DNA from 3 places in the Lactococcus sp. SK2-659 genome. Region 1 is predicted to be linked to each of the others. Evidence: predicted binding sites of a transcription regulator. Region 1 holds the regulator's gene; each other region holds the start of a gene.
The links. The regulator Rex, encoded in region 1, represses fermentation and respiration genes when NADH is low (regulators of the CRP and FNR family bind a similar motif). The targets are predictions, from matches to a motif close to TTGTGAANTANTTCACAA.
Positions count from the first base shown of each region.

Region 1 (4,297 bases):
AAGTAACATTGGCACCCAATTTTGCTTGACCTGCTAAAAATGGAATCTGTCCCACAATTGACTTAATCAATGTTGTTTTACCTACTCCATTTGGCCCAACAATAGCAAGGGACTCACCTTTACGCTCGTCAATGTTAATCGGACCAGAGAGACGATTATCTTCATAACCCACCGTTGCTTCTGAAACAGTTAAAACAACATTTCCAGACGTTTTTCCAGGAGTAAAAGTAACATTGGCCGATTTATCATCACTAGTTGGTGCTTCTAAACGCTCCATTTTCTCCAACTTTTTACGACGCGATTGCGCCATTTTAGTCGTTGAAGCACGAACTAAATTTCTGGCAACATAGTCCTCTAATTTAGCAATTTCTTTTTGTTGTTTTTCAAAATTTTTGAGTTCTAACAAGAGTTTTTGCTCTCTTTGTTCAACATAGCGAGAATAATTTCCAGAAAAACGAGTCAATTCTCCTCTAGATAATTCTAAGACTTCATTAACCACTTTATCCAAAAAGTACCGGTCATGACTGACAATTAATAAACTACCTTCGTAATTTTTAAGGTAATTTTCAAGCCAAGCTAAAGTTTCAATATCCAAGTGGTTAGTTGGTTCATCCAAAATCAAAAGTTGTGGTCTTTCAAGCAACATCTTAGCAAGAGCCAAACGTGTTTTTTGTCCCCCCGATAAACTTGAAATTTCTCTTTCCCACATTGTTTCATCAAAGCGAAAACCATTTAAGACAGACTTAATTTCAGATTCATAAGTAAATCCATTTTTCATCCGAAATTCTTCTGATAAAGCATCGTAACGTTTCATCAAAGCTGTCAATTCATCTCCAGCAAGTTCTCCCATTTGCAATTCCATCTGGCGCAATTGTTTTTCCATTTGGCGAAGCGAATCAAAAACAGAGAGCATTTCTGCAAATATTGTCCTTGAGGAATTCAGCCCAGTATCTTGCGCTAAATAATTCATTATCAAATCTTTGGTCTGGGATACAGTTCCGTGACTCGCTTCTTCAACTCCAGCAATAATTTTAAGCAAGGTTGACTTACCAGCTCCATTTCGGCCAACTAGGGCAATTCTTGAATGGTCTTGTAAACTAAAATTGATATTTTCAAATAAAACATCGCCACCAAAAGTGCGTGCAATTCCATTCCCTTGCAGTAAAATCATGATATTTATCCTCTTCGTTAAATCTCAAAGCATATTTTTTAATACTTCGTTTTTCCTTTTCATATGATAGAAAAGCAGTCCTTCTATTATAGCATTTAAGGCAAGCTTTTTGTAGTTCTTCCAAATTCTTGAAATTAAAAAGCTTACCAAATCTGATAAGCTAAAATAAAATTAATATTAGACTAAAATTAATCTTTCACGCAATTCAATTCTCCTAACTTCTGGTGGAATAAACGCTCTGATTCCATCCTCGTTAAAACCAATCAATAGACAGTCCTCGTCAAAAATTAATGGTCGTTTTAGAAGACGTGGATTTTCCTGAATTAATTTAAATGCTTTTTCTAGTCCTAATTCATCGAAATTATAATTTAAAGATGCGTATGTTTTCCCTCGGGTCGCAATTATATCCTCAAATCCGTTTTCAGTCAAGGATAAAATTTTGATTAAATCATCTTTTTCCATAACATCTTTTGATAAATTTATTTCTTCAAATTCAATGTGACGCTTACGCAACCATTTTTTAGCTTTTCTACAAGATGAACATGAACCACTAAGATAAATTTTAATCATATTTTCTCCCTGTCTATTTTTTCATATTTCTATTTTAACATGAAAGCGCAATAATTAAAAGAGTAAAATAAACATTTTTTTAGAATTATTATTTATTTCTCATTTTAAACGAATAATCCATTCCTTTTGTTTGATAATTTCACAAATTTTTGATAAAATTATCACAAAGAAACTAAATATTAATTAGTTTTAATAAAATCGAATTAAATTTTTGAGGTATAACAATGACTGATCATAAACCAAGCAAAAGCTTGCCTAAAGCAACTGCTAAAAGACTCCCACAGTACTATCGACTGTTTAAAAGTCTTGTCGAAGAAAATGTGACACGCACAAACTCACAACTTATTTCAGAAAAAATTGGAGTAGATGCTGCCACAATTCGCCGTGATTTCTCTTTATTTGGTGAATTAGGCCGACGTGGATACGGCTATGAAACAAAAGTGCTCCGTGATTTCTTTGGAGAACTTCTTGGCCAAGACCAAGAAACGCATATCGCTCTAATTGGTGTCGGAAATCTCGGTCGTGCATTACTTCATTATCAATTCCAAGATAGAAATAAAATGAGAATCACGCAAGCCTATGATATTTCTGGCAATCCCTTAGTTGGAACACAAACAGATGATGGAATTCCAATTTATAATATTTCTGATTTAGAAAAAAATGTTAAAAAATCGGATATCAAAACAGCAATTCTCTCTGTTCGCAAAGAAAATGCCCAAGAAGTTGTTGACACTCTAGTCAAAGCTGGTATCAAAGGTTTCCTAAACTTTGCCCCAATTCGTTTGAAAGTCCCTTCAGATGTGGTTGTTCAATCAATTGACTTAACTAAGGAGCTGCAAACACTACTATTTTTCATGAACGATAATAAACAATAATAGAAAAAATGGCTATAGAGCCATTTTTTCTATTTTAAAAATAACTAAAAAACATAGAAATGAAAAAACCATACAACAAAATTACAACATATCATTATATTAATTCTTGTTTTGTTGTAAATTTACAACAGCAAAGATTGAATAGACAATGCAGCTAATTGCTGACGTTATAAGCTAAAATTTCTGTTAAAAATGATACATTCTTCTATTTATCAGCATTAATTTCAGATATATTGTTTGACGTATCTGATTTAATCTCAAGAAACACATTATGAAATAGTTCCAAATTATCTTCTATGCCCTGCGTATGCTCGTTAGCCCATTTATCAAAACTTTTATTACCTGGAACTTCATAAAGTTCTGTAATTTCACTAATATAGCCATTTTATTTAATGCTATATTTATATTACCCATACCTTCGGCCACAATCACCAAATATTGAATGGCGTGTAAATATATGTCTAAGGCATGTGTCTTACTAGTAAACTCTTTTGTTAACTCACTTGTTGATTGATTTAAAAAGTCTGCTTCTTCTCCATATAGAGTATTTGCGTTCCCAGATAAAGCTATTCTCTATTCTCTTTTCCCTATCGATAGTACTATCACTAATATGCATCGTTACTCATTCTCTTTCAAAATAATTTCTATGCATTTGCACCATATACAGCCTAATTATAGTTTGCTTTTGAGTCTGTAGATTTCCGATGATATCTGTCACTAAGTTTACGATTACTTTATAATTTCCAATTCATTTTGCAAAGTAAATGTATATCTTTGATACTTTGCTTGCTTTTTTAAATCCTGTCTTTGAAACCCAAAAGTTACTAAAGATATTACTACCGTAATAGCAGATATTATTGATGACAAATCTAACTCCTCTCTAATTCCTCCAAAATATTTTCTACTATTTGAATAGTTTATCAATTTTTATTAATAAAAAAAAGCCTCCTAAATTAATAGGTGCTTAGGAGTATTTATGAAAAAGTTTTAACTTTTGGAATGAGTATACTACATTGATCTTTCCTTAATTGAATGATAAACAACCAGCATTTGTGCCGAATACTCGAAAAGAAAAGATTTAAACTAAACATATAAATTTGCGGAGTATCCGTGCAATAATTTTTGTAATTATTGATTTTCCACTTGATACAAGATCGTAAGTCAATATTTAAATTTTTTTATAGAAAATCTTCGTTTAACTTTTTTCTTATTTTAATTCAATTTCTAGTGACAGCTTTATAAAATTATTTGTCAATAATTTTATTTCAATTTTAAAAGTTGTCCAGCATGTATGGGAGACCCGTCAGCATTGTATCCAGCCTCTGTAATCCCATTCAAACTAGCAATTGTCGCCCAAGAGACTCCTGTTTTAGCTGCAATTGTACTTGGATAATCTCCAATAGCAATTTTATAAGTTGTCCAGCTTTCTTGAATAACGTTAGAAGATGAAGCAGCTGTATCAATTCTAACTGGCGCACTTGGTTCTATTGAAGAAGCAGCTGTTGCTTGGCTACTTGATTTTTCTGTTTTCGCTAATGATGACGATTGACGAGAGCTATTAGCAATGCTAGAAGTATTTCTTGCTTGATTGTTCCATAAAATAAAACCAATAGCAGGAATAAATATGAGAATAACAAGAATAGTTAAAGAGCGTGCCGTCACTGGAAGCTTGCTTTCATAT
Region 1 is NZ_JAIWQZ020000001.1:946,624-950,920, forward strand. Features, by position in the region: gene LDP15_RS04420 (ABC-F family ATP-binding cassette domain-containing protein) at 1-1,171, opposite strand, end outside; gene LDP15_RS04425 (Spx/MgsR family RNA polymerase-binding regulatory protein) at 1,349-1,741, opposite strand; gene LDP15_RS04430 (redox-sensing transcriptional repressor Rex) at 1,966-2,616, shown strand; gene LDP15_RS04435 (SAG1386/EF1546 family surface-associated protein) at 3,877-4,297, opposite strand, start outside.

Region 2 (4,297 bases), on a different contig from region 1:
ACCAGAGCTTGCACAGCTTTTTCATCTGAATCATCTTTACCAGCAAATCCCATAAAGCGTGAAATTTCAGCGTAGTCCTCTTGAGCACGATATGTTTCATAACGTGGGTAAGGGGTACGTTTAACGTTTCCTGTTACAGCGTTAAATTTAATGACATGTGGCATAGCGATGGCAATGGCAAGACCATGAGGAAGTCCAAATTCACCACCAATTTTATGAGCAAGTGAGTGGTTAATTCCAAGGAAAGCATTAGCGAAGGCCATACCAGCGAGTGTTGCAGCATTGTGCATGTTTTCGCGGGCTTTTTGTCCTTCTTTAGTTGGATGCGCTGGGTCATAATGATAAGACTCAGTCAAGTTTTCAAAGATAAGTTTGATAGCTTGAAGTGAAATTGGTTTTGTATAGTCAGAAGACATAACAGAAACGTAAGATTCAAGCGCGTGTGACATCGCATCAATACCAGACCAAGAAACAGTACGTTTTGGTACAGTCATAACAAACTCAGGGTCAACAATGGCAACTTGTGGTGTTAATTGATAGTCAGCAAGTGGGTACTTAACATGAGTTTCATCGTCAGTGATAACTGCAAATGGAGTCACTTCAGAACCAGTACCAGAAGTAGTAGGAATTGCAACCATTTGTGCTTTATGTGGATGGTAGAATTTAATAATACGTTTACGAATATCGACAAATTTTTGAGCTAATTCTTGGAAAAGTTCTTTCAAACTTGCATCATCAGAAAGGTCAGCTTCACCACGAGCATCATATTCATAAATCAAACGACCAATCTTACCAGCATCGAGAGCAGAACCACCACCAAGACAGATGACAGTATCAGGTTCAAATTGTTTCATTTGACGAGCGATTGCAATTGCTTCGCTCAAAGTTGGGTCAGGTTGAACAGAGCCATAAATGCTTGTTTCAACTTGAGTTGGGCGGATAGCAAGTTGTTCCAAAACTTTATCAACGAAACCAAATTTAACCATACCAGGGTCAGCAACGATGAAAGCTTTGTGGACGTGTGGCAATTCTTGTAAGTAAGAAATTGCATTTTTTTCGTAGTAAATTTCTTTTGGCAAACGAACCCATTGTGGGCGATTACGACGTTTAGCCACTGTTTTAACATTCAATAGATCGTATGTACTCAAATTGTGTGAAAGTGAATTTTTCCCCCATGAACCAGTTCCAAGTGTAAGTGATGGACGCATTGCATCAGTATAGATATCTCCGACCCCACCAATAGAATCTGGTTGGTTAACGAGGATGCGAGAAGCTTCAACTTTTTCGCCATATTCTTTAACGAATGGATCATCCATTGCACCGATTTGAATTGCAGCATTATGTCCAGCACCTTGATAAGCAAGTAAGCTACGTACAATCTCAATTCCTTCTTCACGTGTTTCAGCTTTGTAGATTGAAAGCAAAGGAGAAAGTTTTTCAGAAGAAAGTGCTTCACCAATATTTTTCTTATCAAGTTCAAAAAGAAGGACATCTTTATCTTTAGGAACTTTGACGCCAGCTTGTTCAGCAATCCATTGACCAGAACGACCGGCAACAGGACCAGTTACTCCAAAACCTTCACCAGCACGTTCAACAAAAACGAAACTTTCAATAGCTTTGTAGTCTTTTTTAGGAACCATATAAGCGCCTTGTTCTTGCATTTTAGCAATAAATTCATCATAAACTGAAGCATCAATAACAGCTGAATTTTCAGTGGCACAAATCATCCCATTATCAAAACGTTTTGAAAGCAAAAGATCTTCAACAGCACGTTCGATATTTGCAGTAGCATCGACATAAACAGCACCATTACCAGCTCCAACACCGAGTGAAGGGTTACCAGATTTGAGTGCGGCGTTTACCATTCCTGGGCCACCAGTTGCAAGGATTGTTGCAAGTCCACGGTTTTGAATCAAGGCGGTAGTCATGTCAAGGCTTGGTACTTCAATCCATTGAATAAAGTCTTCCGGTGCACCAGCTTCAATTGCAGCATCGTAAACAATTTTTGCTGCATGGCTTGAACATTTTTGAGCTTGAGGGTGGAAAGCGAAAACAATAGCATTACGTGTTTTTGCAGTCAATAAAGATTTAAAGATTGCTGTTGATGTTGGATTAGTTGTTGGAACGATACCAGCAAGTACACCGAGAGGGCTTGCGATTTCAACAGATCCAGCAACCTTGTTTTCAGAAATGACACCAACAGTTTTGTCATTTTTAATTGCGTTATAAACAGATTCAGAAGCAAAGTGGTTTTTTGTATCTTTGTCTTCGACAACACCACGACCAGTTTCGTTAACGGCTTCATGAGCGAGTTCTAGAGAATGTTTGCTTGCTGCAAGAGCCATTGCAGCGACAATAGTATCGACTTGAGTTTGTGTATATCCTTCAAATTTAAGAACAGCAGCTTGTGCTTTTTTGACTAATTTGTCAGTATAAGCAACAGCTTCTTGGAATTTTGCGGCTTTTTCTTCAGCGCTTAAAACTTTCTTTGCAGCTGGAGCGGCTTTTTTAGTTGCCATATTTGTAGGTTCTCCTTTGTGATTTCATTCACTTTCTTTTACGTGAATAGTTTAACAAAGTTTTTTGTAGATGTCAAGCAATATTGTGATAGTTTTTACAAAAACACTCATAAAAAGTTTAGAAAACGGTTTATAACAAGCTTTACTGAAGAAAAAAAGATTGCTAATTATTTGAGAGGAATTAGCAATCTTTTTTAGTTTATCAGACAAACTTTGTGAAAAAATAAATTTTTATAGTGGTAAAACACAAGTGATTTCAGGAGCGTAAAAATCTTTTTGTTCCAAAGTTAAAGTACCGGTTTTTTTATCTCGCAAGAAAAGAGATAAATTATCAGATTCTTGATGAGCGACAATGATATAATCTTCAGTTTTGTTGAAATTAAAATCGCGAGGGATATGACCTTCAGTATTTGTCCAACCAATAGTTTCAAGTTTTGTACCAAGAGGACTTACTTTGTAAGTTGTTAAAGAATCATGTCCACGATTAGAAGTATAGAGGAATTTACCGTCAGATGAAATACGGATGGCAGCAACACCATTTGCTCCATGATAGTCTTCAGGTAGGGTGCTAATTGTTTGAAGACGAGCAAAGCGTCCTTTTTCTTCATTGTAACTTAAAACTTCAATTGTTGAATTTAACTCTCCAACCAAATAAGCGATTTTACCATTTGGATGGAAAGTAATATGACGAGCACCCATTCCTTTTTCTGCCCGATAAATTGTAGCAATATTGAGTTTACCTTCACCAATGACATCATAAACAGTGACTTCATCTGTTCCCAAATCACAGGTGACAAGTCGTCCGTCAGGAGTCAAATCAGAATAATGAACGTGTGAGCTAGCTTGTTCAGGACGTGGTCCAGAACCAGTATGTTTAACTGTATCCGTTAATCGGAGTGAGCCATTAGCTTGAATCTTATAAACACGAACTTCTCCAAGATGATAGTTCGCTCCGTAAACTAATTGGCGCGCTTCGTCCACGGCAACATAGCAGAGTGGAGCTCCCGTGGTTGTGACATTTCCGAGATGAGTGGCAGTTTCGCCATCAAAATCAAAGGCGGCGATTCCTCCACCATTACTATCTGCTGCACAAGTATAGAGGTGTCCCTTTTCATCGAGAGTGATATAAGTAGGGTTTTGAACCGCAGCGACTTCATTTAATGATGATAATTCAGCAGCTTTAGTGTCCAAAAGAACACTGTATACGCCTTTAGATACACGTTTTGTATAGCCGCCTAAAAGGATTTTTTCTTTCATATTTCTCTCCTCACAAACTAATTTATTTACTATAATTATTTTATCACAAAAAAAGCGGTTTCAGCAAAAATATTAATTTTTTTCTTAGAAAAAAATTTAAAAACTTACTCTTTTAGTGATTATAGAGCCTAAATTAACAATTAAATTTGTCAGACAATAGGAGTGGCTAGAAAAATAGATTTACTGAACAATAGAAGCATGAATAGATACTTGCAAAAATAGGTCAAACAATGTATAATGATAGAGTTGCTATGCAACCATCTCGCATTTCGTCTCGACAAAGTCGTAGTGTACGCAAGTATTGCGGCTGCGGATGACAGATGAAAGAGGAAAAACTATTTTAAAAGGAGACATTAACATGTCAGTTATTTCAATGAAACAACTTCTTGAAGCTGGTGTTCACTTCGGTCACCAAACTCGTCGTTGGAACCCAAAAATGAAACCATACATCTTCACAGAACGTAATGGTATCCACGTTATCGACCTTCAAAAAACTGTAAAACTTGTTGACGATGCTTACA
Region 2 is NZ_JAIWQZ020000006.1:4,518-8,814, reverse strand. Features, by position in the region: gene adhE (bifunctional acetaldehyde-CoA/alcohol dehydrogenase) at 1-2,519, opposite strand, end outside; gene LDP15_RS11760 (lactonase family protein) at 2,751-3,776, opposite strand; gene rpsB (30S ribosomal protein S2) at 4,135-4,297, shown strand, end outside.
Region 2: adhE (bifunctional acetaldehyde-CoA/alcohol dehydrogenase) is a predicted target of Rex. The motif match lies at 2,603-2,620, and genes of this name have one in related genera.

Region 3 (4,297 bases), 440 kb from region 1:
AATATTTTTCATTTCATTGACAGTTCTGTCAGTAACTTCGTCATAAATGAGCCAAGGCTCATCTAGACGTCTAGCTAAAATGTCCATAGTTTCGGCAGAAAGATGATAAGAAATCATTGCTGGAACAGCGCCTAAATAAGAAACAGCAACCGCTAAAAGATAGGTATCAAAAGCACTTGATTTAAAAATAATGACTTTATCCGATTTTTTGATTCCCAACTCAGATAAGAGACTTGCCTTATCAACAATTGCTTGATGAGTCTTTTGGTAAGTCGTTTCAAGAGCTAGTTCAGGGAAAGCTCCAACAGCCTCATCAAAGATAATTGGGCTATCAGGAAACTGTTCAGCTGATTTTTTAAAGTTTAGATACAAATTTAGGGGTTCGTGTTTGAATTTCAAAAAAAATCTCCTCAAGTTAATAAGTTTATTATATCACAAAGTATTCTTTAGACCAATAGTTAATGTAAATGTTTTCTTAAGTCGTAGAGAATAAAATACTCGGAAAAAAAGTCTAAAATCTGCTACAATTAAAGGGACACTAAGAGGATTCCAATCCTCTTTTATCAGGAAAAGAAGGGATAGATAGGAAAATGATTAAAAATTATGAACTATCCAACGAAAAAAAATTAATTTCAACCTCTGAAATGAAGAATTTCACCTATGTTCTCAATCCAACACGTGAAGAAATTGGGAATATTTCTGAATACTATGACTTCCCTTTTGACTATTTATCAGGAATTTTGGATGATTATGAAAATGCCCGTTTTGAAACAGATGATAATGATAATAATCTGATTCTCTTACAATATCCTGCACTTTCTAATTATGGAGAAGTTGCGACTTTTCCATATTCTTTGGTTTGGACTAAAAATGAATCGGTTATTTTAGCACTTAATCATGAGATTGATAATGGCTTAATTTTCGAGCGTGAATATGATTATAAACGCTACAAACATCAAGTTATTTTTCAAGTGATGTATCAAATGACACACACTTTCCATGATTATTTGAGAGATTTCCGAACAAGACGTCGCAGACTTGAACAGGGAATCAAAAATTCAACAAAGAACGACCAAATTGTTGATTTGATTGCCATTCAAGCAAGTTTAATTTATTTTGAAGATGCCTTGCACAATAATATGCAAGTACTTCAGGATTTTATTGATTACTTGAGAGAAGATGATGAAGACGGTTTTGCTGAAAAGATTTATGATATTTTTGTCGAAACAGACCAAGCTTATACAGAAACCAAGATTCAGCTCAAGTTACTAGAAAATCTCCGAGATTTGTTCTCAAACATTGTCTCTAATAACTTGAACATTGTCATGAAAATCATGACATCAGCTACTTTCGTTCTAGGGATTCCAGCAGTAATTGTTGGTTTTTACGGAATGAATGTTCCAATTCCTGGTCAAAATTTTAATTGGATGGTTTGGCTTATTTTAGTTCTAGGAATTTTATTATGTGTTTGGGTCACTTGGTGGTTACATAAAAAAGATATGTTATAAAATGGAGAAAAATCTCCATTTTTTTTGCTCTTTGTGAAAAAATTAATTAGTGATTGCAGATTATGAAGTTAGCAATGTTTGTTAAAAGTATTTTGTGAATTATTTGTGAAAACGTTTTAAAAAAGTATAACAGATATTAAAATAATTGGAACTGTATTAGTAAAGAATCTGTAATTTCTCTTGAATTCTGTTTGCTATTCTCAAACTGTATGATATAATGAAATTGTAATTTGAAACAGAAAGAACAAAGGAGATTTCAAAATGAAAACCGAAGTTACGGAAAATATCTTTGAACAAGCTTGGGATGGTTTTAAAGGAACCAACTGGCGTGATAAAGCAAGCGTTACTCGCTTTGTACAAGAAAACTACAAACCATATGATGGTGATGAAAGCTTTCTCGCTGGGCCAACAGAACGTACACTTAAAGTAAAGAAAATTATTGAAGATACAAAAGCTCACTATGAAGAAGTTGGTTTTCCCTTCGATACTGACCGCGTAACCTCTATTGATAAAATCCCTGCCGGATATATCGATGCTAATGATAAAGAACTTGAACTCATCTATGGGATGCAAAATAGCGAACTTTTCCGCTTAAACTTCATGCCAAAAGGTGGACTTCGTGTTGCTGAAAAGATTTTGACAGAGCACGGTCTTTCAGTTGACCCAGGTTTGCATGATGTTTTATCACAAACAATGACTTCTGTGAATGATGGAATCTTCCGCGCTTACACTTCAGCAATTCGTAAAGCACGTCATGCGCATACCGTAACAGGATTGCCAGATGCCTACTCTCGTGGACGTATCATTGGTGTTTATGCTCGTCTTGCGCTTTATGGTGCTGATTACCTTATGAAAGAAAAAGCACGTGAATGGGACGCAATCACTGAAATTAACGATGAAAATATTCGTCTTAAAGAAGAAATTAATATGCAATACCAAGCTTTGCAAGAAGTTGTAAACTTTGGTGCTTTGTATGGTCTTGATGTTTCACGTCCAGCGATGAACGTAAAAGAAGCTATCCAATGGGTTAATATCGCTTATATGGCTGTATGTCGTGTTATCAACGGTGCTGCAACTTCACTTGGACGTGTTCCAATCGTTCTTGATATCTTTGCAGAACGTGACCTTGCTCGTGGAACATTCACTGAACAAGAAATCCAAGAATTTGTTGATGATTTCGTTTTGAAACTCCGTACAATGAAATTTGCTCGTGCAGCTGCTTATGATGAACTTTATTCTGGTGACCCAACATTCATCACAACATCTATGGCTGGTATGGGTAATGACGGACGTCACCGTGTTACTAAAATGGACTACCGTTTCTTGAACACACTTGATACAATTGGAAATGCTCCAGAGCCAAACTTGACAGTCCTTTGGGATTCTAAACTTCCTTACTCATTCAAACGTTATTCAATGTCTATGAGCCACAAGCATTCTTCTATTCAATATGAAGGTGTTGAAACAATGGCTAAAGATGGATATGGCGAAATGTCATGTATCTCTTGTTGTGTCTCACCACTTGATCCAGAAAATGAAGAAGGACGTCATAACCTCCAATACTTTGGTGCGCGTGTAAACGTCTTGAAAGCAATGTTGACTGGTTTGAACGGTGGTTATGATGACGTTCATAAAGATTATAAAGTATTCGACATCGAGCCTGTTCGTGACGAAATTCTTGACTATGATACAGTTATGGAAAACTTTGACAAATCTCTCGACTGGTTGACTGATACTTATGTTGATGCAATGAATATCATTCATTACATGACTGATAAATATAACTATGAAGCAGTTCAAATGGCCTTCTTGCCTACTAAAGTTCGTGCTAACATGGGATTTGGTATCTGTGGATTCGCAAATACAGTTGATTCACTTTCAGCAATTAAATATGCTAAAGTTAAAACATTGCGTGATGAAAATGGCTATATCTACGATTACGAAGTAGAAGGTGATTTCCCTCGTTATGGTGAAGATGATGATCGTGCTGATGATATTGCTAAACTTGTCATGAAAATGTACCATGAAAAATTAGCTTCACACAAACTTTATAAAAATGCTGAAGCTACTGTTTCGCTTTTGACAATTACATCTAACGTTGCTTACTCTAAACAAACTGGTAATTCTCCAGTACATAAAGGAGTATTCCTCAATGAAGATGGTACAGTAAATAAATCTAAACTTGAATTCTTCTCGCCAGGTGCTAACCCATCTAATAAAGCTAAGGGTGGTTGGTTGCAAAACCTTCGCTCATTGGCTAAATTGGAATTCAAAGATGCAAATGATGGTATTTCATTGACTACTCAAGTTTCACCTCGTGCACTTGGTAAAACTCGTGATGAACAAGTGGATAACTTGGTTCAAATTCTTGATGGATACTTCACGCCAGGTGCTTTGATTAATGGTACTGAATTTGCAGGTCAACACGTTAACTTGAACGTAATGGACCTTAAAGATGTTTACGATAAAATCATGCGTGGTGAAGATGTTATCGTTCGTATCTCTGGTTATTGTGTCAATACTAAATACCTCACACCAGAACAAAAACAAGAATTAACTGAACGTGTCTTCCATGAAGTACTTTCAAACGATGATGAAGAAGTAATGCATACTTCAAACATCTAATTCTTAAAATTTAATGAATATTCGGTCTGTCAGTTTTACTGACAGACTTTTTTTACGAAAAAATTAATCATAATAGTTAAAAACTATTGTTTTTAGTTTAAGAAAGTTAAATTTTATGCTAAAATAGATGAATGAAAATGGTAATTGGATTGACAGGCGGAATT
Region 3 is NZ_JAIWQZ020000001.1:1,389,194-1,393,490, reverse strand. Features, by position in the region: gene LDP15_RS06525 (class I adenylate-forming enzyme family protein) at 1-399, opposite strand, end outside; gene LDP15_RS06520 (magnesium transporter CorA family protein) at 591-1,508, shown strand; gene pflB (formate C-acetyltransferase) at 1,770-4,133, shown strand; gene coaE (dephospho-CoA kinase) at 4,265-4,297, shown strand, end outside.
Region 3: pflB (formate C-acetyltransferase) is a predicted target of Rex. The motif match lies at 1,540-1,557, and genes of this name have one in related genera.